DNA from 3 places in the Pseudarthrobacter cellobiosi genome. Region 3 is predicted to be linked to each of the others. Evidence: riboswitches for the same ligand, from Rfam matches in the RefSeq annotation. Region 3 holds a riboswitch; each other region holds the start of a gene.
The links. A riboswitch is a leader RNA that binds a small molecule or an ion and turns the genes downstream of it on or off. The one in region 3 is predicted to bind S-adenosylmethionine.

Region 1 (9,458 bases), on a different contig from region 3:
GTTTTCCGGAGCGGCCTCGGTGCACGAGCGCTTCACCATGGTGCGGATCACGCACTCGAGGTCGTACTGCTCGGTGCATTCAGGGCACTCATCAAGATGGGTCTTGATTTCCGTGATGTCCTCGCGGGTCAACGCCCCGTCGAGGTATTCGTAGATGCGTTGCATCCGGGCGTCATCGCAGTCGCCCAATCCCTGGCAGTCGCTCATTTCCTGTTCTCCTGTTTTGTGGTCGCGGCCGTGTCCTGTGATTCGACGGCGCCTTTGAATCCTCGTTCGGCGGCATAGTCCGCCAGCATGTCCCGCAACATTTTCCGGCCGCGGTGCAACCGGGACATCACTGTCCCGATCGGCGTGTTCATGATGTCCGAGATTTCCTTGTACGCGAAGCCTTCGACATCGGCGAAGTACACTGCCAGCCGGAACTCCTCGGGAATGGCCTGGAGCGCCCGCTTGACGTCCGAGTCCGGCAGGTGGTCCAGCGCCTCAGCCTCGGCCGAGCGCAGGCCGCGGGACGTGTGCGACTCCGCCCTGGCCAGCTGCCAGTCCTCGATGGTGTCCGAGTTCGACTGCAGCGGTTCGCGCTGCCGCTTGCGGTAGAGATTGATGTACGTGTTCGTCAGGATCCGGTACAGCCAGGCCTTGAGGTTGGTGCCGGGCTTGTATTGGTGGAACGCTGAGAACGCCTTGGTGTAGGCCTCCTGGACCAGGTCTTCCGCATCGGCGGGGTTCCTGGCCATCCGCATGGCGGCCGAGTAGAGCTGATCCACGTACTGCATGGCATCACGCTCAAAACGGACCCGGCGTTCTTCCGCTGATTCGGTGGCCACATCCACGGGTTGCTCGGCGGGCGCAGGCCCAGCGGGCACAGGGACATCCGCTGCAGGCTGCGCGTCACTCCCTGCCGGTGCGTCGCTGCTGGCATTGGCGCCGCTGCTGGCATTGGCTTCGCTGCTTGTTTTGGCTTCGCGTTCGGAGGCCTCATACATGGCCTCGAGGGCCGGATCCAGGGTGCTCATTGCGTTCAAGTCTACTGTGACGGCCTTGGCGCGCCGCGATCCGTACTCCGGAAGATCGGATTCCAGAGTCTGCAGTGCTAAGGGTCCGGCGGGCTCCGTCCCGTCCTTCAGTAACCTCAAGGGCAACTCCACTCTGTGTCAGGCCATGGTGTTCCAGGCAAATACCTGCCGGGCAATCCATGATGAGTCAATTCGTCCGGTGTTCGGCGGACCCGCAAACCATAACCGCTGGCGGCAGGCAAATATTCCCCAAAAGTGCAAGACTAGAACGGACTCCGCCGCATCCGGTGCGGTTCGTCCAGCCAGGAGGAAACCCATGTCCTTTGTCCGTACTCTCGCCCGCCCCATGCTGGCTTCCAGTTTCGTAGTCGCCGGACTGGACAAGCTGAAGAACGCGGATGACACCGCCACCCAGCTCTCGCCGCTCCTGCAGAAGGCAGCCGCGTCGCTTCCGTTCCAGGCCGACGAAAAGATGCTGGCACGCGTGATCGGCGGAACGCAGGTGGGTGCCGGCGTGCTGTTCGGCCTGGGCAAGTTCAGCCGCCTCTCGGCAACACTGCTGACCGTCATCTCGCTACTGAACACCTTTGTGGAATGGCGCAGCGCGGACATCAGCACCAAGGAAGGCCGCGAGGCCCGCCGGAACCAGCTGCTCAAGAACATTTCCCTCAGCGGTGGCGCCCTGCTGGCCTCGGTGGACACCGCCGGCAAGCCTGGCCTGGCCTGGCGTGCCGAGCACCTCGCCGCGGATGCCCGGAAGACTGCCGCCGGCGCCCGCAAGACCACCGGCCAGAAGCTACACAAGGCGGACAAGGCCGTGCGCCGCGCCGTGGAACACGCAACGGGGGCGTAAGGACGGATGACCGGTTCCACCCCGCCCGCAGCCACCGACGCACACAACTCCACCGACACCGTTCCGCACTGGCCGGCCCCCTTCGCCAGCAGGCCCATCAACGCCACTGTCACGGTGCCTGGCTCAAAATCCCTGACCAACAGGTTCCTGGTCCTTGCCGCGCTGGCTGACGGGCCGTCCCGGCTCCGTGCTCCCCTGCATTCCCGGGACTCTGCATTGATGATCGATGCCCTCCGCCAGCTGGGAGCCACCATCACGGAGGTGCCCGGCGACGGCGCCTACGGGCCGGACCTTGAGGTCACGCCCCTGAGCCAGGAGGCGCCGTCGCCACGGACGCACATTGATTGCGGCCTCGCCGGAACAGTGATGCGTTTTGTTCCGCCGCTTGCGGCGCTGCGCAACGGCGTGAGCGTGTTCGACGGCGACCCCCACGCCCGGAAGCGCCCCATGGGCACCATCATCGAGGCCCTGAAAGCCCTCGGGGTGGCCCTCACGGCGGACGACGGCGGGACCCCCTCGTCGCTGCCCTTCACCGTTGCAGGCACCGGGGAAGTCCGGGGCGGCCACCTGGTGATCGATGCCAGTGCGTCATCCCAGTTCGTCTCCGCCCTTCTGCTGGTCGGCGCCAGGTTTACCGACGGACTCCATCTGGAGCACGTGGGCAAGCCCGTGCCGAGCCTGGACCATATCAACATGACCGTTGCCGTGCTCCGCGGCGTGGGTGTATCAGTGGACGATTCGGTGCCGAACCACTGGGTAGTGGCACCGGGCCCCATCCGCGCCTTTGACCAGCGCATCGAGCAGGACCTCTCCAACGCCGGCCCGTTCCTGGCCGCCGCGCTGGCCTCCGGCGGCACCGTCCGGATCCCGGACTGGCCCGCCGGCACCACCCAGGTGGGAGACCTCTGGCGCAGCATCCTGGCGGACATGGGCGCGGACGTCAGCCTGGCTGACGGCGTCCTGACCGTCACGGGCGGGCCAGAGATCAAGGGTGCGGATTTTGACGAAACCAGCGAACTCGCCCCTACCGTGGCGGCCCTCTGCGCCCTGGCCAGCGGACCTTCACGGCTGACCGGCATCGCGCACCTGCGCGGCCACGAGACGGACCGGCTGGCCGCGCTGGTCACCGAAATCAACCGCCTCGGCGGCGATGCGGAGGAAACCAGCGACGGCCTGGTGATCCGCCCGGCGAAGCTGCACGCCGGCGTCGTCCACAGCTACGCGGACCACCGGATGGCCACCGCCGGCGCCATCCTGGGCCTCGCAGTGCCGGGCATCGAGGTCCAGGACATCGCCACCACTGCTAAGACCATGCCGGAATTCCCGCAGATGTGGGCGGACATGCTGGCCCAGGGCGCGGCTGCCGACGACACCTCGGAAGGTCCCACTGGTGGCACGCAGCACTGATTCCTGGGACGAGTCCGACGTCCGGATCCGGCCCAGCAAAAAGGGCTCCCGGCCGCGCACGAAGGACCGCCCCAGCCACGACGACGCCGTCACGGGCCGCATCATCACCGTGGACCGCGGCCGCTACACCGCCGTCGTCGGCGAGGACTCGGGCGACGAGCGGATCATCATCGCAGCCAGGGCCCGCGAACTCCGCCGCTCCCCCGTGGTTGCCGGCGACTTCGTCTCCCTCGTTGGAGATGTCTCCGGGGAACCCGACACGCTTGCCCGCCTGGTCCGGATCCAGGACCGCAGGACCCTGCTGCGCCGCAGCGCCGATGACACTGATCCGATCGAGCGTGCGGTGGTGGCCAACGCCGATCAGCTCGTGGTGGTGGTGGCCGCCGCAAACCCGGAGCCGCGCACCGGCTTCATTGACCGCGCCCTGGTGGCCGCTTACGACGCCGGCATCGAGCCGCTGCTGCTCGTCACTAAGGCGGATGTCAAGGATCCCGCGGAACTGTTGTCCAACTATGAGCACCTGGACTTCCCTGTGATCATCAGCCGCACGTCGGACTCCGAGGCCTCAGGTATTGATGCCCGCTCCGACGACGGCCTCTCTGCCCGCCTGGACAGTGATGCAGTTTCGCAGCTCCGCGCGTACCTCGAGGGCAAGGTCTCGGTGATGCTGGGTCATTCCGGCGTGGGCAAGTCCACCATGGTCAATGCGCTCACCGGGGCCGAACGGGCCACCGGTGGTGTGAACGCGGTGACCGGCCGTGGCCGCCACACGTCGTCGTCGGCCCTTGCCCTGAAGTTGACCGGAGCTCCGGCCGGAAGCTGGATCATCGACACCCCTGGCATCCGTTCGTTCGGCCTTGCCCATGTGGACCCGGACCGGATCCTGCGGTCCTTCCCGGACCTGGAGCCGGGTACGGATGCCTGCGAGCGTGGCTGCAAGCACAACACCGCGGCCGTCAACTGCGGGGTGGATGCCTGGGTGTCCACCGGCCAGGCGGGCCCCACAGGCCCGGCCAGGCTCGCGTCACTGCGGCGGCTGCTGGGCACTGATCCCCGCCTGGTGGGCCAGGAAACCAAGGAACTGGGCAGCATCGGCTAGACGGAACGCCGATGTCCCCAACCCTGCGGTCCGGAGACGGTAGTTTGGAACCATGATCCAACCCGCTTCGAGCTACAACGATGACTTGCGCCTTGCCCATGTGCTGGCAGATTCCGTGGATGACCAGACCATGAGCCGCTTCAAGGCACTGGACCTCCGCATCGAGACCAAGCCGGACCTGACGCCGGTTACGGACGCGGACAAGTCCGCGGAGGAAGCCATCCGCGGCCAGCTGTCCCGCTCGCGTCCCCGCGACGCCGTGCTGGGCGAGGAATTCGGCAGTTCGGGCCATGGCTCCCGCCGCTGGATCATTGATCCCATCGACGGCACCAAGAACTTTGTCCGCGGCGTCCCGGTTTGGGCCACCCTGATCGCCCTCGTGGACGAAGGTGAACCCGTGGTGGGAGTGGTCAGCGCGCCCGCGCTGGGCAAGCGCTGGTGGGCCGCCAAGGGTTCCGGCGCGTACATGGGCAAGTCCCTCGCCGCCGCAACGCGGCTCCGGGTCTCGGACGTCTCCAAGCTTTCGGATGCCTCCCTGTCCTACTCCAGCCTGGGCGGCTGGAAGGAGCGCGGCAACCTGGATGAGTTCCTGGGCCTGACCGAGGACGTGTGGCGCACACGCGCCTACGGCGATTTCTGGTCCTACTGCATGGTGGCCGAAGGTTCCGTGGACATCGCCTGCGAGCCCGAACTGAACCTCTACGACATGGCTGCCCTCGTGCCCATCGTGGTGGAAGCCGGCGGCCGCTTCACCTCCCTGGAGGGACAGGACGGGCCGTTCGGCGGAAACGCTCTGGCCACGAACTCCATCCTGCACTCAGAGGTGCTCAAGCGGCTGAACCCGGACCTGGACGATCTTCTCTAGGCACTTTTTTCGAATTATCGACGGCGGACGCCTCCTCAAGGGGGCGTCCGCCGTCGTATCTTCGACAAATGTGCGGTTCCTCAAACGCGCGTAACAAAGTCCTTAACATTGGGCCGGCTTCCTTTCTGCAGCGGCAGATGTTCTACGCTCTTAACAGGTCACGAGTGCCAGCGCTAAACCCCGGTTTGCTGGCCGGCAACCCTCCATTCGCGGTGGGGTGCCCCGGGTGACGACCAGGCCGGTCCGGAATGGACACGGCAAGCGCGGATTCCCGGTACCGGGAGTCCTTTTAGAGTGAGGTCTCCGTGACAGCTGCCACCGTCTCCCCCAACACTGTTTCTCCCAACCCTGTCTCGCCCAACAACGCTGCCCCCGTCAACGCCGCTGCGCTGTTCAACGAGGCCGCCGCCATCGCCGGGCAGCCCCTCTCCGCTGTCACCGGCGCGGAGATCCAGGCGCCGCTGATCCAGGGCGGCCATGTTCGCTACGCAAACCTGGACTACGGCGCATCCGCGCCCGCCCTCTCCGTGGTGTCCGCCTACCTCAACGAAATCCTGCCGTTCTACGCCAGCGTCCACCGCGGCGCCGGCTTTGCGTCGCAGATCAGCACCTCCGTCTACGAGAACGCCCGGAACATCGTGCGCGACTTTGTGGGCGGGCGCCCGGACGACTCCGTCATCTTCACCCGGAACACCACCGACTCGCTGAACCTGCTGGCGGGTTGCCTGCCGGCGACGGACGGGCGGCCGAATGGTGACGTCCTCTACCTGGACATCGAGCACCACGCCAACCTGCTGCCGTGGCAGGGCGTCCCACACCGCAGCGTCGTCGCCGCGGACACCATCGCGGGGACCATCGAGGTCCTCCGCGCCGAACTTGAGCAGGGCAACGTCAGCCTGCTCGCGGTCACGGGTGCGTCCAACGTGACCGGCGAGATCCTTCCGATCAGGGCCCTGGCCGCCCTGGCCCACGAGTACGGCGCGCGCATCGTGGTGGACGCCGCGCAGCTCGCGCCGCACCGGCGCATCAATATCAGTGCCGACGACGTCGACTACCTCGCCTTCTCCGGCCACAAGCTCTATGCGCCGTTCGGTTCCGGGGTTCTGGTGGGCCGCACCGACTGGCTCGACGCCGGTACTCCCCACCTCGCCGGCGGCGGTGCCGTCCGCGAGGCAAAGCTCGACGGCGTCAGCTGGGCCACAGGTCCGGCCCGGCACGAGGGCGGCTCCCCCAACGTCCTGGGCGCGGCCACCCTGGCCCGTGCCACCCAGGTCATCGCGTCCCTGGACCAGGACCGCTGGCACGCCCATGAGGCGGCCATCAGGTCATTCCTGGTGGACGGGCTCGGGAAGGTCGACGGCGTCACGGTGCACCAGATCTTCTCGGACACGGACGCTGAAACCGGGACCATCGGTGTGGTGAACTTCTCCGTGGCGGGGTACGACGCCGGACTTGTGGCGGCCTACCTGTCGGCCGAGCATGGCGTTGGCCTCCGCGACGGCCGCTTCTGCGCGCACCCGCTGCTCAAGCGCCTGGGCCTTCCGTCAGGTTCGCTGCGGGCCAGTTTCGGCGTGGGTTCGCGGTTGGAGGATGCCCAGCGGCTCCTTGCCGGCCTGGAACAGCTCCGCCGGACCGGCCTGGGCTGGGACTACGTGGTGGACGCGGGCCGCTGGGTTCCGGCCAACGACACCCGCACCTACCCGCACTGGGCGCCCAACACGCCCGGCACGGCCGGCGCGGCGCCGTGCCTTGACGACTGACTGGGCTTTTACGTCTGACTGACGCTTACCTGACCAGGCGGCCGGCTGACCAGGCGGCCGGCTGACCGGGCGGCTGATCAGACGGCTGCGGCCCATGCGGTAAATTCGAAGGATGCGCATGGGCATCAGCTGAAGGAGGCCGCACGTGGCACGGGGTGGCCCCAGACTTGAGCACGGACGCCGTCTGGAACTCGGACAGAGCTTCCAGGACGGCGGCGAACATTACCAGCGCGTACGCCCTGGCTACCCTGCCGAATCAGCGGACTGGCTGATCCCGGCCGGGGCCAGGGACGCCGTGGACGTGGGCGCCGGGACCGGCAAGTTCACCGCCCTGCTGCTGAAACGCGGCCTGGCGGTTTCGGCCGTGGACCCATCGCCGGACATGCTTGAACAGCTGCGGGCCCACTACGCGGCGGCGGACGCGACGCAGGGTAGGGCAGAGGCGACGGGACTCGCTGACTCGGCGTTCGACGTCGTGAGCGTTGCGCAGGCGTGGCACTGGTGCGATCCGCTGCCGGCGAGCACCGAGCTGGCGCGGATCCTGCGGCCCGGCGGAATGCTGGGGCTGATCTGGAACCAGCTGGACACGTCCGTTCCGTGGGTCCACCGTTTGTCCCGCATCATGCACGCGGGCGACGTCTACAAGCCCGGGTTCCGCCCGGTGGTGGGGCCGGAGTTTGAAGGCCTTGAGAGCCATGTGACGCGCTGGGAGGACAGCCTCAGCACGGCGGACATCATGGAACTGACGAAGTCCCGCAGCTACTACCTGCGTGCCGGCGAATCGACCCGCAGCAAAGTCCTGGCCAATCTGGACTGGTACCTGCATGAGCATCTGGGGCACGCCGTGGACGAGGACATCAGCCTGCCGTACCTGACGCTGACGTGGCGGGCCGGAAAGGCGTGACGGCCACCGACCACCGGGTAGGCTTGGAGACGTGAAGACCAGTGCGCCCTCCTCCTCGATCGAGGACTACGTCAAGGTTATCTACGGCTTCACGGAGTGGCAGGACAAACCCATCACGTCCTCGCAGCTCGCACAGCGGCTGGGTGTGGCCAATTCCTCGGTCTCGGAGATGGTCCGAAAGCTCAAGGACCAGGGCCTGGTGGACCACAAACCGTACAGCGCCATCACCCTCACGGAATCCGGAGTACGGCTGGCGCTGTCCATGGTGCGCCGGCACCGCCTCATTGAGACCTACCTCGTGCAGGAGCTCGGCTACAGCTGGGACGAAGTCCATGACGAAGCCGAACTGCTGGAGCATGCGGTGTCGGACACATTTATTGAACGCATGGCGGCCAAACTGGGCAACCCGCAACGTGACCCGCACGGTGACCCGATCCCCGCCGCGGACGGCACGGTGCTGCTGCCCGAAGCCCATCTGCTCGGCGAACTCGATCCCGGGCACACCGGCCGGATCACCCGCATCAGCGACGAGAACCCGGATCTGCTGCGGTATCTTTCCGCCGAGGAAATTGACCTCGACGCCGAGGTGGAGGTAGTGGGCCGCAAGCCGTTCGGCGGCGCCCTCGTGGTGCGGATCAGCAACGCCGGCAGGAAGCGGGACTACGACCTCGCGGATGAAGTCACCGCGGCGCTCTGGGTCCACAGCGACCACCCCCATGCCGGCTGCACCCTCAGCGGCAGCTGAATGCCAAACGCCCGCGTCCCGCACTCGCGGGCCTGGCTGGCCGTGGCGGTGGGCGGCCTGGCCGGAACGGAACTGCGGTACGGCCTGGGACTCGCGTTTCCGGAATCCGCGGGGGCAATGCCCTGGGCCACCCTGGGTATCAACGTAGCTGGCAGCTTTGTGCTGGCTGCCCTGACGACGGTCTGGATGGCCAGGCCGCTGACGGCATTCTGGCTCCGCGCCGGCCTGGGGCCCGGCCTTCTGGGCTCGTTCACAACGTTCTCAGCTGTGGTTTTCTCGGTGGACCAGCTGGCCCGGGCCGGCGAGCACCCCGTGTGGATTGCCTACCTGGGGCTGTCCCTACTGCTTGGCCTGGGCGCTGCGGCCGGCGGCTGGCGGACCGGGCGGCTTTTCGCTGACCGGCTGCAGGCCGACCGGCTGGGGGCAGCATCATGATGGGCGCGGTCCTGGTGGGAGTGTTCGGCATGGCGGGCGCCCTGCTGCGCTTCGCCGTCGACAGCTGGTTCGCTCACCGCGGGGCGCAGCGTGAAGCTGTCACCGCCAGCGGTACGCCGCGGCACTGGCCGTGGGCCACGCTCACCGTCAACGTGACCGGGTGCCTGATTATCGGGCTCTCCATCGGCATCACCGGACGGCTCGGCCTGGCACCCGAGTGGCAGGCCGCCGTCGCCACCGGCCTTGCGGGCGGGCTCACCACGTTCAGTTCCTGGACGACCGCCACGGTGCGGCTGCTGAGCGAGTCGCGGTTCGGTGCCGCCGTCCTGAATATCGGCGCCAACCTGGCCGCGGGATTCGCCGCGGCGGCCTTG
Region 2 (9,458 bases), on a different contig from region 3:
CGGAGACGAACAGCTCCACGTCGACGCCCCGCTGGGCCGCGGTGGTGATGGCGTAGAGCAGGGAGTCATCGGGCACGAAATACGGGCTGCAGATGGAGATCCGGTGCTGGGCAGAGTAGATCAGGGTGTTGAAGAGCCGCAGGTTGTTTTCCGTGATGAACCCGGGACCGCTGGGCACCACCTGGGCCGTGACATTGCCCGGGTGAGGGTTGGCCGGGAGCTGCAGCTGGTGTTCCAGGGACTCGTCGGTTTCGCTCAGCCAGTCCGTGGCGAACACCACGTTGAGGGTAGTGACGATCGGTCCGCGGAGGCAGGCCATCAGCTCCACCCATTCGCGGCCGGCTTTGCGGTGTTTGGGGTTGTTGTAGGAGGGCTCGATCAGGTTCTGCGAGCCCGTGAAGGCCATTTCGCCGTCGATCACCATGATCTTGCGGTGGTTCCGGAGGTCCGGGCGGCGCCACTGGCCTTGGGTTGGCAGCAGCGGGAGCATACGCCGCCACTGCATCTTCCCGGCCTGGAGCCGCTTGAGGAGGTTGCGGTAACCCTTGACCCGGAGTGTGCCGATGTGGTCGAACAGCACCCTGACTTCCACTCCGCGCTCGGCCGCCTCCTCCAGGGCGGTCAACAGGTCATCGGTGATGTGGTCCGTGCTCATGATATAGAACTCGGCGTTAACGAACTTCTTGGCTTTGCGCACGGCCTCGGTCATGGCCAGGATCGAGTCCGGATAGCCGGGAATGAGGTCCACTGAATTGCCGTCCACCATGGGGAGGGAGCCGAGCCGCTGGTTCAGTTCGCCCGCGGACTTCACCCATTCGGGCCCTGTGTATTCACTGACGACGTCGGCGAGCGCCGAGATGCCGGACCGCACCCGGGTGTTGATGACCTCCTGCTGCTGCCGGCGGCGGCTGGAGAGCTTGAAATTTCCGAACAGCAGGAACAGGATCAGGCCCAGGAACGGCACAAAGAAGATGCCCAGCAGCCAGGCCATGGCCGTGGTGGGGCGCCTGTTGCCGGGGATGATACCGATGGCCAGAACCCGGATCACCAGGTCTGCAATGCTAAGCACCACCACCACCCACGTCGGCGCGGTACCGGCAAGCGAAATTGGCCACAGCACTGGAATACCCCCGGATTGCGCGCACCCGCGGACCGGTTCCGGCGGGGCAATGACCACAGCTTAGCCGCGGCGGGCCCTACTAAGCTGGAGCCATGACTTCTCCTGCGCCCGTGGTGCTCGTTTTCCTTGACCCCGCGTTCCCGGACGGCCGGCTGGCCGACGCTTCGCGGCCCCAGCTGATGGCCACGGACCAGGGCGCCACCCGCGGCGACGGAGTGTTCGAATCTATGCTCGCGGTGGGCGGCGCAGTCCGGAAACTGCAGGCGCATCTGGACCGGCTGGTCGGGTCGGCCCAGGCCCTTGACCTGGTGATCCCGGCGCAGGATGCGTGGCGGGCGGCCATCGCAGCAGGCGTCGCGGAGCACCGCAACCAGCACCCTGCTCCTACGCCTGCCGAGGATGAGCTGGTGGTGAAACTCGTGGTCACCCGCGGCCCGGAGGGCGCAGTGTCCCCCACGTGCTGGGTTCAGGTCTCCCCGGTCGGCGCCCTCGGACGCCGCCAGCGCGAAACAGGGATCGACGTCATCCTCCTGGACCGCGGCTACGACAGCGACGTGGCCGAGCGTGCCCCGTGGCTGCTGCTCGGCGCCAAGACCCTGTCCTATGCCACGAACATGGCCGCCCTGCGGTACGCCCACAAACAGGGCGCCGACGACGTCATCTTCACCTCCTCGGACGGCCGGGTCCTGGAAGGCCCCACGTCCACGGTACTGCTGGCACATCTGGAAACCTCCGACGACGGCGCCGGCGCCACCAGCACGGTGCGCCGGCTCATCACGCCGCAGCTGGACAGCGGGATCCTCCCAGGAACCTCCCAGGGCGCCCTGTTCGCGGCGGCCAAGGCAGCCGGCTGGGAGCTCGGCTATGGGCCGCTGGAACCGCAGGACCTGCTGGATGCGGACGCTGTGTGGCTGATTTCCAGCATCAGGCTGCTCGCGCCGGTGAACCACATTGACGGCAAGGAAGTCGGGACGCCTGCCGTGCAGAAGCAGCTGACGGCCGAACTCAATGCATTGTTTGCCGGGATTCAGTAGGGCTTCAGGGATCCAGTAGTTTTCCGGGACTTAGCAGGGAGGCCGTAAGCCATGGTGGTTCGCAGCGCAGGGATCCTGCTGTACCGGCGGGGAGCAGACGTGCTGGAAGTGTGGATAGCCCACATGGGCGGACCGTTCTGGGCTCGCAAACAAACCCAGTCCTGGTCAGTTCCCAAGGGCGAGCACCTTCCCGACGAGGAACCCCTGGTAGCCGCCCGGCGTGAGTTTACCGAAGAGATCGGCACGCCGCCGCCAGCCGTTGACTACTTTGAGCTGGGTGTCTTCAGGCAACCGTCGGGAAAGATCATCACGGTGTTCGCAGCGGAGTCTGACTTCCAGCCCGAACGGATTGTGAGCAACACGTTTCCGCTGGAATGGCCCAAAGGATCCGGCACCATCAAGGACTTTCCCGAGGTGGACGATGCCCGGTGGGTCACGGAAGCCGAGGCCCGCGGCAAGCTGGTCAAGGGCCAGCTTCCGGTCCTGGACGCCCTCAGGGAGCATGTTGAGCTGCCCTAAGTTGAACTACCGAAGCCCGGGCCCGGGGATTACGGTGGCACTGCCCTGTTGGTCCGTCGCATAGGTCCGTATGGTTTGGTGCATGAACTCTTACGCGCAGCCGATCAACAAATTGACATTTGACGAATGCTGGGAATTACTGGCCGACGACACCCTGGGGCGGCTGGCCCTTGTAGTGGACGGCCATCCGGAGATCTTTCCGGTCAACTACGTCCTGGACCGCAGGAGCATCGTCTTCCGCAGCGCCGGTGGCTCCAAACTGTGGGGCGCCCAGGCGGACCGTCCCGCGGCGCTGGAGATCGATGGATACGATCCCCGCACGGAGGTGGCCTGGAGTGTGGTGGCGCGCGGAGACACCGAAGTGATCGAGGCCCAGGCTGACAAGGACGCCGTCGACGCCCTGCATCTGGAGCCCTGGCAGTCTGGACCCAAGAATTACTACATCCGGCTAACCCCACTTGCACTGACCGGCCGCCGCTTCCAGGTCACCAAACCGGACGTCTGGAACACCCGGTTGTCGGACCGCCGTCGTGCTTCCTTCGAATAGCGCGGGAGAGTTCTTGCTTAGCGATGCGCCGGCCTTTCTCGTCCCGGGGGTCCGGATCCGGCTGCTGCGGCGGAGCGACGCAGCCGGCCTGAGCGAGGCCTACCTACGGAACCGCCAGCACCTCGAGGCTTGGGAACCGGAGCGGGACGAAGCCTTCTTCGCTCCCAGGCATCAACTGGACATCATCCGGGCCAAGCTCGCCCAGCATTCCGTGGGCCAGGAGGTTCCGTGGGTGCTGGTGGACCACAACGATCCCGCTTGCATCGTCGGCGCCGTCACCCTCACCGGCATCGTCCGCGGGCCGTTCCTCAACGCCAACCTCGGGTACTGGGTTGATTCCACCCTCAACCGGCGAGGCATCGGATCTGCGGCGGTCCGCTTCGCCACGGACCATGCCCGGACAGAACTGGGCCTCCACCGGGTCCAGGCGGCAACGCTGCTCGACAATGAGCGCTCACGCAAGATCCTCAAACGCGCCGGGTTTCGGGAAATCGGCGTGGCGCCGCAGTACCTGAAGATCGCCGGCCGCTGGCAGGACCACCTGCTCCACCAACTGCTCCTCCACAGCTGAAGCGGTCCCAGCAGAATCCACAGCGACTGGGGCACCACGCCGGCACACAGGGTTCGCCCATGCCGGCCCAAGCACTCTTGAATCCGCAATCGAAAGGCACCCCATGGGCAACGACGCTCAAGTCCCCGTCATCCTGGGCGGCGCACGCACCCCCTTCGGCAAGTTCCGCGGCGGCCTCTCCGGGCTCACCTCCAGCGAACTGGGTGCCCACGCCATCCGGAACGCACTGGAACGGTCCGGGGTGGCGCCGGAACAGATCCAGGCCGTCATCGTGGGCCAGGTTATCCAGGCGGGCGCCGGCCAGGGACCCGCCCGGCAGGCCAGCCTTGCCGCTGGCATCGGCTGGGATGTGCCCACCGTGACCATCAACAAACTGTGCCTGTCCGGCCTGACTGCCGTGATCGATGCCGCCCGGATGATCCGCGCCGGCGAGGCTGATTTCATTGTGGCGGCAGGCCAGGAATCCATGACCAACGCCCCGCACCTGCTGCCCCGGCTTCGCGGGGGTGTGGCGATCGGCGATGCACCACTGCTGGATTCCCTGAACTTTGACGGCCTGCAGGATCCCGTCTCAGGTGAACTGATGGGCTCCGCCACCGACGCCGGGAACGTCCGCCTGGGCATCAGCCGCGAGGACCAGGACGCCGTGGCCGCCCTTTCACACCAGCGGGCGGAGGCCGCCCGGGCGGCCGGCATCCTGGCTGAGGAGATCGCTCCGGTGGAGGTCCCGCAGCGCCGGGGACCCGCCGTCGTGATTGATGCCGACGAGGGCATCCGCGCCGGCACCACCATCGAGACGCTCGCGGCGCTGAAACCCGCCTTCTCCAAGGACCCGGCCGCCACCATCACCGCCGGCTCGGCCTCCCCGCTGTCCGACGGCGCCGCCGCCGTCGTGGTGGCCAGCAAGGCAGCAGCGGAAGCGGCCGGCCTCAGCTGGATCGCGGAGATCGGCAGCCACGGCCAGACCGCCGGACCGGACGGGTCCCTGCATTCCCAGCCGTCCCGCGCCATTGAGCGAGCCCTGAAACTTGAAGGGCTGACCATTGACGACGTGGACCTCATTGAGATCAACGAAGCCTTCGCATCGGTGGTGCTGCAGTCCGCCACCGACCTGGGGATCGACGCGGACAAGATCAACGCCGACGGCGGCGCCATCGCCCTGGGCCACCCGGTGGGCGCCTCCGGGGCGCGCCTTGTGCTGCATCAGGCACTCGCGCTGAAACGGCGCGGCGGCGGAACAGGCGTGGTTGCCTTGTGCGGCGGCGGTGGCCAGGGCGACGCCCTGATCCTCAAAGCCCGCGGCTAGGGCGACCGGGAGAGCAGCGCCGGCGCCAGCGTGGCATTTAGTCGACTTCTCCGGGGCCCGATACCTGAATTGGGAATCGTCATGGGAACGGTCAAGACAGGCGCTGTCTGAGCTAATAGGCTTCGCCTATTGGGAGTACCACGGCATGCAGATGGGGCTCTACCTGAGCGGCTCCGGCAAACCCAGCGAACCCACTACGGCTTTCAAGGAGCTCCTGACCCGTGAACTGCGTTGACCAGGCGGATCAGCCCCCAGGATTATCAAGGGCACCAGGCGTTCCGCACACGAAACCCGGACCAGTTCCGTCCGCCCCTGCGCCGCCCGGTTGTTCACTCCGGTATCGTCGCACCAGTCCACGCCATACGGGTAAGCGGTGACCCCGGCCTTCCCGGGAGCCACGCCAGCCGGGACGGTGAACACAAAAGTGAATGCGCCGTCGTCGGACATGGGAGCGAGATCCTCCAGCACGGTGATGCCGGCCGCATCCCTGACCGTCACCTGGACCCGTGCGTCGGTGCCGTAGCGGGCGTCGCAGGTGGCGTCAGGGGCGCTGACGGTGACCTGGTCGCCGGGTTTAGCGGCGGCAGGCGAGACGGAAAACTCCGGCGGCATGCAGGGCGGCGGCGCGAAAATGTTCCGGCAGCTTGTCACCCCCACCAGCACCGGCACGGCGCACAGCCCCACGGCCAAACCGCGTGCCCAGGCGCCGGTCACTGAACGCCCCCGAAAGTTCCCCATGACCCGATTGTCCCGTCGGCGCCGGTGTTACGGAAGCACGGTTGGGGTTACGGAAGCACGCGTTGGTTACGGAAGATGACGACGGCGGCGGTGCGGCGGGGCGGGGCGAGTGTTACGTTTTTGGGGAGTAATGAGAACCGGCGCCAAGCCCTGACTGGCCGGTCGGCAACCCTCCCTTTCGCGGCGGGGTGCCTCAGGTGAATACTCGGCATATCGACCCATTCGAGCTGCAAGCGTGAAAGAAGGAGTTCCGTCGTGTCTGACGCACCCGCCCCTGAAGAGAAACTGTCGTACCGGCTTGTCACCGGGCCGGATGACAGGTCTTTCTGTGAACGGATTTCCACTGCCCTGGCCGAAGGGTATGTCCTGCACGGCAGCCCGGCCGCAACGTCCAACGGCGGCAAGGTGATAGTTGCGCAGGCACTCATCCTCCCGTCGGCCATCGCCACCGCTGATGCCGCCGTCGCCACCGCCGTGGATGACCTCGATTTCGACGGCGAGGGCCACGCATGAGCTACGCCGGAGACCTCACCCCGCAGGAAGCCTGGGCCAAGCTGGAGCAGGGCGCCATCCTGGTGGATGTCCGGACCGAAGGCGAATGGGCCCACATCGGCATCCCGGACACGAAGGCCACTGATAACGATCCCCTGTTCATCCCGTGGACGTTCCCGGGTGGCATCCCGAACCCAGATTTCATCACCGACCTGACACAGCAGGCCCCGGACGACGACAGTGCGGAGCTGGTATTCCTCTGCCGCTCGGGCCAGCGCTCCATCGCCGCCGCCATCGCCGCGACGCAGGCCGGCTTCACCTCCTACAACGTCCTGGAGGGTTTCGAAGGCGAGCCGGACCGCTACGGCGAGCGCACCGTCAACGGCTGGAAGAACCGCGGCCTGCCCACCAACCTGGGAATAGCCAAGTGACCTTCAACGCAGACGCCGGCGGCTGGAGCGCCGAGACGCAGGCGGTCCGCGGCGGGCTGGACCGCACCAACTTCCAGGAGACCACCGAGCCGGTCTTCCTGAACTCGGGCTTCGTCTACGAGTCCGCTGCCGCCGCCGAGCGCGCCTTCACCGGCGAGGACGAACGCTTCGTCTACTCCCGGTACGGCAACCCGTCCGTGGCCACCTTCCAGGAACGCCTCCGCCTGCTCGAAGGCACCGAAGCGTGCTTTGCGACGGCGTCGGGCATGTCAGCGGTGTTCACCGCCCTGGGTGCCCTGTTGGCGGCCGGTGACCGGGTGGTTGCCGCGCGCTCTCTGTTCGGCTCCTGCTTTGTGATCCTGAACGAGATCCTGCCGCGCTGGGGCGTGGAAACCGTGTTTGTTGACGGCCCGGACCTCGAGCAGTGGCGCGCTGCCCTGTCGGAGCCCACCACCGCAGTGTTCTTCGAATCGCCGTCCAACCCGATGCAGGAAATCGTGGACATCGCCGCGGTCAGCGAGCTGGCGCACGCCGCCGGGGCCACCGTCGTCGTCGACAATGTCTTTGCCACTCCCCTGCTGCAGCGCTGCGGCCAGCTGGGCGCGGACGTGATTGTGTACTCCGGCACCAAGCATATCGACGGCCAGGGACGCGTCCTGGGCGGCGCCATCCTGGGCACCAAGGAGTTCATCGACGGCCCGGTCAAGCAGCTCATGCGGCACACCGGCCCGGCCCTCTCCGCGTTCAACGCCTGGGTGCTCACCAAGGGCCTGGAGACCATGTCCCTGCGTGTGAACCACTCCTCCGCCTCCGCGCTGCGGCTGGCCGAATGGCTCGAACAGCAGCCGGCCGTCAGCTGGGTCAAGTACCCGCTCCTCAAGTCGCACCCGCAGTACGAGCTCGCCGCCAAGCAGATGAAGGCCGGCGGCACCGTCCTCACGTTGGAACTTGCGACGACGAGTGACCGCTCGGGCAAGGACGCCGCTTTTGCGCTGCTGGACGCCTTGCGGATCATCGACATCTCCAACAACCTGGGCGACGCCAAGTCCCTCATCACCCATCCGGCCACCACCACGCACCGCGCCATGGGTCCCGAGGGCCGCGCAGCCATCGGGCTCAGCGACGGCGTGGTGCGGCTGTCCGTGGGCCTGGAGGACGTGGACGACCTCATCGGCGACCTGGAGCAAGCCCTCAAGCACATCTAGCTCTGATTGGCGCAAACTGGTGGCGCGAACTGGCAGATAATGCCCTGTTTCAGGCGTTTTGAGGGGCTTATCTGCACGTTCGCGCTGGGAGGACCGTATGAATGCACCCCGGGCCTGGGGCCGGCTGCTGTCCAACATCCCGCTGCCGGAGCAGAACCTGGCGGGAATCGCCGTCGGCGTTGTCCTTCAGCGTTTGATGCCGCTCCGGCTCGGCGGGCCATACTTTTTGGTACGGACCGTCGGCGTGGCATCGCTGGCGGTGGGTGGCGCAATAGTCACCTGGGCGTGGTTAGCTGCCCGGAACACACGATTAGCCCGCCCCGATGCGTTGGTGACCGCCGGGCCCTATGCGCTTTCGCGGAACCCGATGTACGTGGGCTGGGCGCTGCTGCACCTGGGAGCGGGACTGCTGCGTGATGATGCCTGGACGGTGGCGGCCCTCCCGGTGGCTTCGGGCGCAGTGCACCGCGGGGTGCTTCGAGAAGAAGAGGTCCTGGCGGCGTCGTTCCCGGCGGAGTTCAGCCAGTACCGCTTGTCCGTGCCCCGGTACGTGCCTCGCCTTCGCCTTGGATGGCGAGCCGGACTGCCACTTCATCCCCGACGCTGATGCCCGCCGCGTCCCTGGCGGCCTTCTTGACGGGCAGTAGGTAGGAGCGGCTTTTGCTGTCCGGGAAGACCGAGGTCTGCCAGGTGTAGCCGGAGATTTCCGCCGTCACTTTGACCGAGCCGAAGCCTTTCCGGAACGCCGCTGCCTGTTCCCGGAGGTCGTCGGCAACGTCCACGGGGAGGGTAATGAAGTGCCACCCGGCTTCTTCGGGATAGTGCCACAATTCGGCCCGGAATGAGTACGACGACGTCACGGCCTGAGTATGGCATGCCGCGTTGCCGGACGCATCCCCTGTCATGGACGGGTCCGGCGAATGGTGCGACAGCGGAACGCCGCCTCAGGCGCCTGGCTGGCGCAGCTGCCGGGAGGCCGTCTCCCGGACCGCGGCGGTCAGTTGGTTGAGCACCGGCGAGTCGACCTTCCAGCGTTGCCAGTACAAGGACACGTCAACGGGGCTCCCGGGGGCCAACTCCACGAGGGCACCGCTGCGGAGGTCTGGCAGGCACTGCTGCTCCGGGAGCAGCCCCCATCCCAGTCCCAGCCGGATAGCCTGGGCGAATTCGGCCGACGACGGCACATAGTGCCGCGGCGCGGTCAGTTCCGCGCCCGTCACCGTGCGGAAGAACCCGTCCTGCAGGTCATCCTTGCGGTCAAAATCAACCACGGGGGCCTGGCTTCCTGCAACGAGCTCCGGCCCGTCCGGCCACCACCGATGCAGATACGTGGGACTTGCCACTGCACGGTACCGCAGGGAACCCAGCGGTTCCACACTGCAGCCCTGGACCGGTTCCGGCGTTGCGGTTACCGCGGCCATCACCGAACCGGTCCGCAGAAGCTGGGTGGAATGCTGCTCGTCCTCCCTGCGCAGTTCGAAGCAAGCGCCGAGGT
Region 3 (9,458 bases):
CGGCTTCTTGCGGGACGTGGTGAGCACGTTGCTGAAGTTCACAAAAATGCCCTGGGCCGTTTCCGGGCGCAGGTAGTGCATGCCTTCCTCGCTGGCCACCGGGCCGAGGAAGGTCTTGAGCAGGCCGGAGAATTCCTGGGGTTCGGTCCATTCGCCGCGGGTGCCGCAGTTGACGCAGGCAATGTCCTTCAGTCCGTTCTCGGCGGGGCGGCCCTTCTTTTCCTCGTACTCTTCCTCGAGGTGGTCCGCGCGGTAGCGCTTGTGGCAGGAAAGGCACTCAACCAGCGGGTCGGAGAAGACGTCAACGTGGCCGGAGGCTTCCCATACCTGGCGGGGCAGGATGACGGAGGAATCCAGGCCCACCACGTCCTCGCGGCCGCGGACCATGGACTGCCACCACTGGCGCTTGATGTTTTCCTTCAGCTCAGCGCCGAGGGGTCCGTAGTCCCAGGCAGAGCGGGAGCCTCCGTAGATTTCACCGGCCTGGAACACAAAACCCCTTCGCTTGGAAAGGGAAATGACCTGGTCGAGTACGGATTTTGCTGCCATGGTGGACTCCAATTTCTACAGGGCCGCTGGGTGCGGTCCGCGGGTATCTGGCCCCGCTGCACGTGGGTGCTTCACCGCTGGGTGCGGGCGGGGCGGGCGAAGGAACAAGATGCAGAGAACTGCGTGTCCTAGCCTACCGGCCGCTGCCTCCGGAAGGCGCCCCGCGGCCACGGCAGTGTGGCCAGGATGATGGCGGCCAGCGTCAGCACTGTGCCCAGGACGGTGGCCGGGGCCACGATGCTCCCGGGGGCCGGCACCACGAGGTCCAGCCCCAGGGAGCCAAGGAGCTGTCCGGCGATCATGCCGAGCCCGGTGACCAGCACGCCCAGGCTGCGGACCAGCAGCGCACCCAGGCCGATGAACACGCAGCCCATGGGCCCGCCCAGGTAGTACCACCACTCGGCCGGCAACGGATTGCCCGGCCCAAAAACTGCCACCTTGACGGCCAAGGCAATCCACAGGAACACCGAGCCGGCCACGAAGTTCACCAGCGTGGCGGCGACGGGCGATCCGTAGTGGACTGTGGCCGTCCCGTTCATCGCCTGTTGGAAGCTCATCAGGAACCCGGCCAGGACCGGGAGGATCAACGGCAGAATCAAGGTTTCCAGCCCGCCCGCTCCGTCCGCGGGAGCGCCCGGGGAGCCCGGGGAGCCCGGGGAGCCGGCCAGCCGCGGCGAAACCGCCCACGCCACGGCGGCGACGGTCAGCACGCACCCGATGATCCGCATGGGAGTCACGGCCCTCTTGCCGGCAGGTCCGATGCCCAGCCGGTCCACCAGCAGCCCGCTCAGCGTCTGCCCGGTCACGGCGGCCACGGTAAACAGCGCCACGCCCAGGATGCCCACGGTGAAGGACTGCGCGAAGACAAAAAGGGCACCAATGCCGCCGGCCAGCACGTACACGGGCGGGAAAGCCCGGGTCCGGACCGCCGGCAGGATCCTGGCCAGACCGGCGCGGCCGCTGGGCAGGATCAGGGAGATCAGCATCATCACCACCAGGCCGGTGCTGAAACCCACCACGGCCGCGGCGATGCCGTCGTTGAGCCGGACGCCGAGGGCGCCGTTGATCCGGCCCTGGACGGGAATGGCCAGTCCCGCGCCGACGGCCAGCGGGAGCCCCGCGAACCGCGGCAGCCGTGGGGTGTGGGTCATCGGATTCACCTTACGTCAGGCATTATTACTTGTATGAGCAACCAGGACATTCAAGAGATCCCCATCCGCGACAGCATGATCCGTCTTGGCCAGCTCCTGAAGCTCGCCAGCCTGGTGGAGGACGGCGTGGAAGCCGCTGAGCTGATCAAGAACGGACTCGTCAAGGTCAACGGCGAGATCGATGACCGCCGCGGACGCCAGCTGCACAACGGCGACACCGTCACCGTCAACGGGCAAACCGTGCAGGTAGTGGCCCCGGAAGCCTGATTTAACAGGCCTGACTCAGCCTCAGGCGGCGTGGACAGCGTAAGCGGCCGGCGGCACTGTGCCGCCGGCCGCCGTCGTACGCTTATTTGTTCAGCACCTCGTGCGTCAGGAACTCGGAGACGTGCCCGATTTCCTGCTGGTTGATGCCGTGCCACATGCCCGTGTAGAGCACCTTGGTGAGCTTGACATGCCCACGCACCCAGCCCATGGTGTAGTCGATCTTGTCGGGCGTGATCACGGGGTCCTGCTGGTCCCGGCCCCAGAAGAGCGGCACTGTACCGTCCAGGTCGCCATCCTTGAAGGTGGGGTCCCCGTCCGCGTTGACCACAAAACCGGAAAGCCCGACGACGGCGGCGTAGTCAGCGGGGCGCTGCCGGAGCAGCGTGGTGGCCATGGCCATTCCCATGGAAAAGCCGAGCAGCGTCACCGACGGGTGGTCGGCTTTGACGGTGTCAATCCAGTCCTGCACATAACCGGCTCCAGCCTTGACGGCGTCGAGCGTGTACTCGATGGAGGCCGTCAGGGGGAACCACATAAAGCCGGGGCCCGTGGCCAATGGCGCCCGGAGTGAGGCAACAACAAAATCTTCGGGAAGCATATCCGCCAGGCTCAGGAGGTCCTGTTCGTTGGCGCCGTAGCCGTGGAGCAGCACCAGCAGCGGCTTTCCGGCGCGCTGGTCCTCCGGCCGGGACCACAGAACAACGGGGGCGGGAAATACTTGGGCGTCAGTCATGGTTTCCATTCTTACAGTTACCCGGCGGTAACTACCTACGGTGGCGTAGCTTGTGAGCAAGGAGGCAGGATAGGACCGTGAATGAAGCAAAAGCCATGCAGAGCCCGCCCAGGGCCACGGAAGCCCATCCCTGGAGCCGCTACGTGGCGATGGGAGATTCGTTCACCGAGGGCATCGGCGACCCCGAACCAACAAGCCCCGGCGGCTTCCGCGGCTGGGCGGACCGGGTGGCCGAGGAACTGGGCAGGGGCCAAGCGGACTTCGCCTATGCCAACCTGGCCGTCCGCGGCCGGCTGCTGCAGCAGATCGTGGACCAGCAACTCGCTCCGTGCCTGGCGCTTAAGCCGGACCTGATAACCCTTTCCGCCGGCGGCAACGATCTCATCAGGCCCGGCGGCGACCCCGACGCCCTCGCCGAAAAACTTGATTCCGTGGTCCAGATCCTGGCCATGGGCGGTGCCACGGTGGTGCTGTTCAACGGTCCGGATACCGGTTCCTCGGTCCTGGGACGGATCCGCAGCAAGGTGGCCATCTACAACGAGAACCTCCGCACGGTGGCCGCGCGCCATGACGCCATCATCGCCGACATGTGGTCGCTCAAGCAGCTGAACGATCCGCAGATGTGGGACGAGGACCGCCTGCATTTTTCGCCGCTGGGACACCACACCATCGCCGCCATGGTGCTGGAATCGCTGAACTTGAACCACACGCTTGAGCCGCTCCGGCCCAAGCCCTTGCCCGCCCGCACGTGGCGGGCAGCCCGCTCCGAAGACCTGGTGTGGGCCCGCGAGTATTTTGTCCCGTGGGTGGTGCGGCGGCTGCGCCACCGCTCCTCCGGCGACGGAATCACCGCAAAGCGTCCGACGCCGGGCCCTGTGTTCGGCCCGGGCGTTCCGTTGGGATCCGGCGAGGGGCCCCTGGGTACCATCGACGCCCGGCGCTAGCGGCGGCACGGCGTGAGCGGCGGCACGGCGTGAGCGGCGGCACGGCGTGAGCGGCGGCACGGCGTGAGCCAGTGACAGCTCCCCCGGACAGGCATGGATCCGGATGAGGTGGTGCGGCGGCGGCTTCACGCCCAACGGCTGCGCGGGCCCGGCCTGGGCTCCCCGGAGGACGCCGTCCGGCACTTGCTGGCGGTCCAGGCGCAGGAGTTTCCTTACGCCCGCTGGAGCCTGGCGCAAAGGACCGGCAGTCTTGGAGCTGCCGTCGGGGCCCAGTCTCATCGGGTTGCTGCCGAGGCTGCGGTGGCCACCGCCGCGTAAGTGGAGGAGGCGGTGTCCGACGGGCGCATCCTGCGCACCCATATCCTGCGGCCCACCTGGCATTTTGTGCACCGCGAGGATCTTCGCTGGCTGACGGCCTTGTCCGCGCCGCGGCTTCACCAGGGCAACGCGGGCATGTACCGGCAGACGGGGATTGATGCCGCCGCCGCTGACCGGAGCGGACAGGTCCTGGCCGAAGCCGTCCGGGGCGGGTCACACCTGACCCGCGAACAGCTGGCCGCGCGGCTGCAGGACGAAGGGTTCGGGGCCACCGGCTTCGGGATGGCCTACATGATCATGCACGCCGAGATCAGCGGAATCCTGACCAGCGGGTCTCCGGTGCGCAGCCGGGGCGGGGCCCTGAAGCAGACCTACGCCCTTTTTGGCCGACGTGCGGCTCGGCCTTCAACAGACCCTGGCGGCTGCTCCCGAAACGCTGGCAACGGCGGTGATTGACGGCGTCGAGCATTACTTCGACGCCGGCACGGAGGGCGGGGCGGATGGCGGCAATGCCACACCGGCGTCCGGACCGCGGATCGACCTGATCCAGTGCTACGACGAATACGTGATGGGCTATTCCGCAACGCGGCACTATCTGTGCGGCAGCGCTCCGGCGTTCCCGGTCGCCGGGGATCCGATACATGTGGTGCTGCTGGACGGGCGGATGGCCGGCTGCTGGCGGCACACCATGTTCTCCGGCCGCTGTGAGCTGGATATCCGGCTTGTCCGCTGCCGCGGACCCGGTACTGGACGCGGCGGTGCAGGACGCCGTGGACCGGTACGGGGCCTTCCTGGGGATCCCGGCCGCGCACGTGGGCTCCGGGGTTAAGCTGGAAGGACACATATGAGAGGCGCTACACCGTGAACAGCTTGTTTTTCTGGATCATCATTCTGTCGTTCGTAATACCGATGGCGATGCGGATGTACCGGAAATCCGTGAACAAACGGAACCAGGAGCAGAGCTTTTCCGGGCGCTACCCCGAGCAGTTTCCAGGCGGCGGGCAGTACCCCGGCAGCGATCAGTACCCGGAGCCGCAGAACAAACAGCCCCGTGACGGCTACACGCAGCAGGACTACATGAGTGGCGGCTTCCGGCAGATCATGAGCCCGCAGCCCCTGCCGCCGAGCCAGCCGTTGCCGCCCATGCAGCCGATTCCTTCTGCGGATCAGCAGTTCCCGCCGTACGGTCAGCCGCAACCCAACGGCCAGCCGGTGCCGGAGCAGCGCGCGGAAGCACCGCAGCAGCCTGCCGCCCCCGGCATTCCCCTGCCGCCGTCGGGCCCGCAGGGATACCGTGCCCGGAAGCTGGCCGAACTCGACCAGCAGTACAGCAACGGCGAGCTGGCCATGGAGGACTACATGAAGCGCCGCTCCGAAATCATGAACGGCTGATCCCTTAGTCAGCGCGAACGAACACTTGTGGCCCTGATTCCAGGGCCTCAAGTGTCCTCTCGCGCATAAGGGCGGTGCTTGCGCTTAGACGAGGAAGGTGTTCCGGAGCTGGACGCCGAGCTGGCCGATCTCGGTCAGGAAGCCGTCGTGGCCGATCGGGGCCTCAATAACGTGCACGTCCACGTCGCCCGGGAGCGCGTCAGCCAGCTCGCGGGACTGGGACGGGAAGTACAGCCGGTCGCTGTCCACGGCAGCCACGAAGAACCTGGCGGTGGCCCGGCCCAAGGCCTCGTTCAGTGAACCCCGCCCACGGCAGACGTCGTGGCTCATCAGGGCGTCGGTGATGGCGATGTAGCTGTTGGCATCAAAGCGCCGCACCAGCTTTTTGCCCTGGTGGTCCAGGTAGCTTTCCACCTGGTAGCGGCCCCGCTCCCCCAGCGCTGCCGCCTGAAACGGCGATTCCGGGTGCTGGGCCGATCGTCCGAAGCGGCCATGGAATTCCTCGGCGGAGCGGTAGGTGATGTGCGCAATGCGCCGCGCCAGGGCCAGTCCGTCCTCCGGCAGCGGACCGCCGTAGTAGTCGCCGTCGTTAAAATTGCTGTCCTGGCGGATGGCGAGCGTCTGCGCCTGGGCGAACGCGATCTGTTCGGCCGTGCTGGCGGCACCGATCGAGATAACGGCGCACCGCTGGACCCGTTCCGGGTAGGTGACCGCCCATTCCAGGGCCCGCGCGCCACCCATGGAGCCGCCCAGCACGGCGTACCAGCTCGGGATGCCCAGCTGGTCAGCCAGCCTGGCCTCAGCCGCCGTCGTGTCCCGCAGCGTTACCAAAGGGAATCGCGACCCCCAAGGCTTGCCGTCCGGGGCAACCGAGGATGGCCCAGTGGAGCCGTAACAGCCACCCACAATGTTGATGGAGACCACAAAGAACCGGTCCGTGTCCACCGGCGCACCGGGCCCGGCCAGCTGTTCCCACCAGCCGGGCTCGTCACTGTCGCCGCGGGTCACGTGCGTGCTTCCGGTCAGGGCGTGCTCAATCAGGACGGCGTTGGAGCCGTCCGCGTTGAGGGTTCCCCACGTTTCATAGCCGAGGGTGACTTCCGGGAGGTAACCGCCCGCTTCGAGCTCAAGTCCGCCGATGCTGGCGTAACGGACCACCCCGTTTCCGGGTGCTGCCGTACGGGAAATCGTAATCGTCATGGAAGGACCTTTTCTATGCGCTTGCCCACCCTCAATTGACCGGCAGGCCAGGTCCTCACCCGGGGCACCCCACCGCAAAAGAGGGTTGCCGGCCAGCAAGCCGGGGCTGTCGCTGGCACTCATGACCTGCTTCGAGTGTACGAACAGCCCCGGTCTATTGCTAAGCGTGTGACTGGTTGTGACTTTGCGGGAGCCCTACTGCTGCTGGCCTGCCGCGTCTTTGCTGGGGTCCGCCGCGCCCTTGGCCGCCCGGAAGCCGGCCTCAAGGTCGGCGAGGATGTCATCAATGTGTTCGATGCCCACGGACAGGCGGACGAGTCCCGGAGTGACCCCGGCGATGGCCTGCTGCCCGGGCGAAAGCTGGCTGTGCGTGGTTGACGCCGGGTGGATCACCAGTGAACGGACGTCCCCGATGTTGGCCACATGGGAGTGCAGTTCCAGGGCATCCACGAAGCGTTTCCCGGCCTCTGCGCCGCCGGCCAGGTTGAACGCGACCACCGCACCCGTGCCCTTGGGGCCGTATTTGCGGCCACGCTCATACCAGGGGCTGGAGGGCAGCCCCGCATAGGCGACGGATTCGACGTCGTCCCTTGCCTCAAGCCACTGGGCGACGTCGACGGCGTTGGCAACGTGCCGCTGCACCCGCAGGCTCAGCGTTTCCAGCCCCTGGGCGATGAGGAAGGCGTTGAAGGGTGACACGGCCGAGCCGAGGTCGCGCAGCAGCTGGACGCGGGCTTTCAGGATGTAGGAAAGGTTGGCGCCAAGGGCTCCGGCTGCCCCGAGGTCACGGGCATAGACCAGCCCGTTGTAGGTGGGGTCCGGGGTGTTGAAGCCCGGGAACCGTTCCGGGTCCGCGCCGAAGTCGAAGTTGCCGGAGTCCACAATCACACCGGCAATGGCAGAGCCGTGGCCGCCGAGGTATTTGGTGGCGGAGTGGACCACAATGTCCGCGCCCCATTCGAGCGGGCGGATGAGGTAGGGCGTGGAGAGCGTGTTGTCCACAACGAGGGGCACGCCGGCGTCGTGGGCGGTCCGGGACACACCCTCGATGTCCAGCACGTCCTGGCGGGGGTTGGAGACCACTTCGGCGAAGAAGAGCTTGGTATTGGGCTGGACGGCATCGCGCCAATGGTCCAGGTTGTCCGGGTCAGCCACAAACGTGACGGAGATGCCGAACTTCCTGAGGGTGTGCGCCAGGAGATTATAGGTCCCGCCGTACAGGCTGGGGCTGGCCACGACGTGGTCACCGGCCTCGGCAATGTTCAGGATGGCAAAGGTTTCAGCGGCCTGTCCCGAGCTCAGCAGCAGACCAGCGAGCCCGCCCTCAAGGCTGGCAATCCGCTGTTCCACAGCATCCTGCGTGGGGTTGCCGATGCGGGTGTAGATCGGCGCGAGCTCCGCGAGGGCAAACCGGTTGGCGGCGCTTTCGGCACTCGGGAAGACGAACGACGTCGTCTGGTAAATCGGGAGCGCCCGCGCGCCGGTGGCGCTGTCCGGTTCCTGGCCAGCGTGGATCTGGCGGGTTTCGAAAGACCATCCGTTCGACATTCAATGCTCCTTGACGTGGCGTGGCACTGCTCGGTTGCGTTCAGTGTAGGAAGACTTTCCCTGACGGGAACAGGATTGTGACGAACGTGGTCAGCCGGCCGCTCTTCTCCTGCTTTCCGGCGGAATGTCCACTCGTGACGCAACAGATTCCGGTAAGGCTACCCTTAGCTGAGAGCCGGATCACAAAGTGCCAAGATGATGGCATGCGCATGGATCACGTCTCTTACGCCTGTGAACAAGATGGCCTCGTTGCCACCACCGAACGTATTTCGTCCGCCCTCGGCGTTGAAGCCGTGAAGGGCGGCGTGCACCCCCGGTTTGGAACCCGGAACATGATTATTCCCCTCGCCGGCCACAAGTACCTGGAAGTCGTGGAGGTCCTGAACCACCCGGCATCGGACAAGGCTCCCTTCGGCCAGGCTGTCCGGGCCCGGTCCGAAGCCGGCGGCGGCTGGATGGGCTGGTGCGTCGAAGTGGACGACCTCGCTCCGTTCGAAGACCGCCTGGGCCGTGCTGCCGTCAACGGCAACCGCAAGTTCCCGGACGGCCGCGAGCTGGTCTGGAAGCAGATCGGCATCCTGGGCCTGATCGCGGACCCACAGGTCCCGTACATGCTCAAGTGGGAGGGCGACCCCGCCCTGCACCCGTCCAACGCCTATGAGAGCAACGTCAAGATGAGCTGCCTGACCATCGCCGGTTCCGCCGCCCGCGTGACGGAATGGCTGGGTGAACCCGTCGAGAAGCCGCTGGAGGATGTGGCCGTTGACTGGGTGGCTCCGCACGGAACCCCGGGCATCCTGTCGGTGACCTTCGAAACCGCCACGGGCGCAGTCACCATCTGATTGCACGTTCAACAGCTTCGGCCGCCATCAGCGGGTGCCAATGATGCCACCCACCGATGGCGGCCGAATCCCTTTAAGCCGGACCTGGGTAAGTACACCCGTGCCGCACGGGCACGGCGGCTGTCCTAGCCCAGGCCCACCGCCCGGCCAAAGAGGCTGAAGCCAACGAACGCCACGATGTCCAGCAGCGCATGCGCGATGACCAGCGGCATCACCCGCTTGGTCCTGGTGTAAAGCCAGGCGAACACCACACCCATCACCGCGTTGCCGATGAACGGTCCAAACCCCTGGTACAGGTGGTAGCTGCCGCGGAGCATCGAGCTGGCGAAGATGGCAAGCGGCATGCTCCAGCCGAACTTGCCGAAGCGGTCCAGGAGATAGCCCACCACGATAACCTCCTCCACCACGGCGTGCCGCAGCGCGGACAGGATCAGGACGGGAACGGTCCACCAGTACGAGTCGAGTGCGCTGGGGATGATGGCCGTGGTGATCCCCAGGGCACGTCCCGCGGCGT

Region 1: linked by a shared signal. The riboswitch ahead of NG701_RS04765 (aminotransferase class V-fold PLP-dependent enzyme) and the one ahead of metX (homoserine O-acetyltransferase MetX) in region 3 are both predicted to bind S-adenosylmethionine.
Region 2: linked by a shared signal. The riboswitch ahead of NG701_RS15220 (DUF1737 domain-containing protein) and the one ahead of metX (homoserine O-acetyltransferase MetX) in region 3 are both predicted to bind S-adenosylmethionine.

The regions. Positions count from the first base shown of each region.
Region 1 covers NZ_JAMXBK010000019.1:652-10,109, reverse strand. The annotation lists gene rsrA (mycothiol system anti-sigma-R factor) at 1-207, opposite strand, end outside; gene NG701_RS04790 (sigma-70 family RNA polymerase sigma factor) at 204-1,016, opposite strand; gene NG701_RS04785 (DoxX family protein) at 1,333-1,869, shown strand; gene aroA (3-phosphoshikimate 1-carboxyvinyltransferase) at 1,876-3,276, shown strand; gene rsgA (ribosome small subunit-dependent GTPase A) at 3,260-4,375, shown strand; gene hisN (histidinol-phosphatase) at 4,428-5,240, shown strand; SAM riboswitch class IV at 5,397-5,510, shown strand; gene NG701_RS04765 (aminotransferase class V-fold PLP-dependent enzyme) at 5,630-7,000, shown strand; gene NG701_RS04760 (class I SAM-dependent methyltransferase) at 7,146-7,904, shown strand; gene NG701_RS04755 (metal-dependent transcriptional regulator) at 7,936-8,649, shown strand; gene NG701_RS04750 (fluoride efflux transporter FluC) at 8,650-9,084, shown strand; gene NG701_RS04745 (fluoride efflux transporter FluC) at 9,081-9,458, shown strand, end outside.
Region 2 covers NZ_JAMXBK010000026.1:302,848-312,305, forward strand. The annotation lists gene cls (cardiolipin synthase) at 1-1,117, opposite strand, end outside; gene NG701_RS15190 (aminodeoxychorismate lyase) at 1,213-2,154, shown strand; gene NG701_RS15195 (NUDIX hydrolase) at 2,206-2,673, shown strand; gene NG701_RS15200 (pyridoxamine 5'-phosphate oxidase family protein) at 2,756-3,220, shown strand; gene NG701_RS15205 (GNAT family N-acetyltransferase) at 3,234-3,791, shown strand; gene NG701_RS15210 (acetyl-CoA C-acetyltransferase) at 3,895-5,097, shown strand; gene NG701_RS15215 (hypothetical protein) at 5,257-5,835, opposite strand; SAM riboswitch class IV at 5,962-6,077, shown strand; gene NG701_RS15220 (DUF1737 domain-containing protein) at 6,091-6,348, shown strand; gene NG701_RS15225 (rhodanese-like domain-containing protein) at 6,345-6,758, shown strand; gene NG701_RS15230 (O-succinylhomoserine sulfhydrylase) at 6,755-7,963, shown strand; gene NG701_RS15235 (methyltransferase family protein) at 8,061-8,570, shown strand; gene NG701_RS15240 (DUF1905 domain-containing protein) at 8,482-8,823, opposite strand; gene NG701_RS15245 (LysR family transcriptional regulator ArgP) at 8,908-9,458, opposite strand, start outside.
Region 3 covers NZ_JAMXBK010000018.1:175,979-185,436, forward strand. The annotation lists gene NG701_RS04610 (glycine--tRNA ligase) at 1-549, opposite strand, end outside; gene NG701_RS04615 (DMT family transporter) at 678-1,700, opposite strand; gene NG701_RS04620 (RNA-binding S4 domain-containing protein) at 1,734-1,967, shown strand; gene NG701_RS04625 (alpha/beta hydrolase) at 2,050-2,700, opposite strand; gene NG701_RS04630 (SGNH/GDSL hydrolase family protein) at 2,796-3,644, shown strand; gene NG701_RS04635 (hypothetical protein) at 3,738-3,962, shown strand; gene NG701_RS04640 (DNA glycosylase AlkZ-like family protein) at 3,975-4,418, shown strand; gene NG701_RS04645 (DNA glycosylase AlkZ-like family protein) at 4,411-4,791, shown strand; gene NG701_RS04650 (hypothetical protein) at 4,824-5,354, shown strand; gene metX (homoserine O-acetyltransferase MetX) at 5,439-6,554, opposite strand; SAM riboswitch class IV at 6,567-6,681, opposite strand; gene NG701_RS04660 (bifunctional o-acetylhomoserine/o-acetylserine sulfhydrylase) at 6,750-8,102, opposite strand; gene NG701_RS04665 (VOC family protein) at 8,306-8,944, shown strand; gene NG701_RS04670 (CPBP family intramembrane glutamic endopeptidase) at 9,070-9,458, opposite strand, start outside.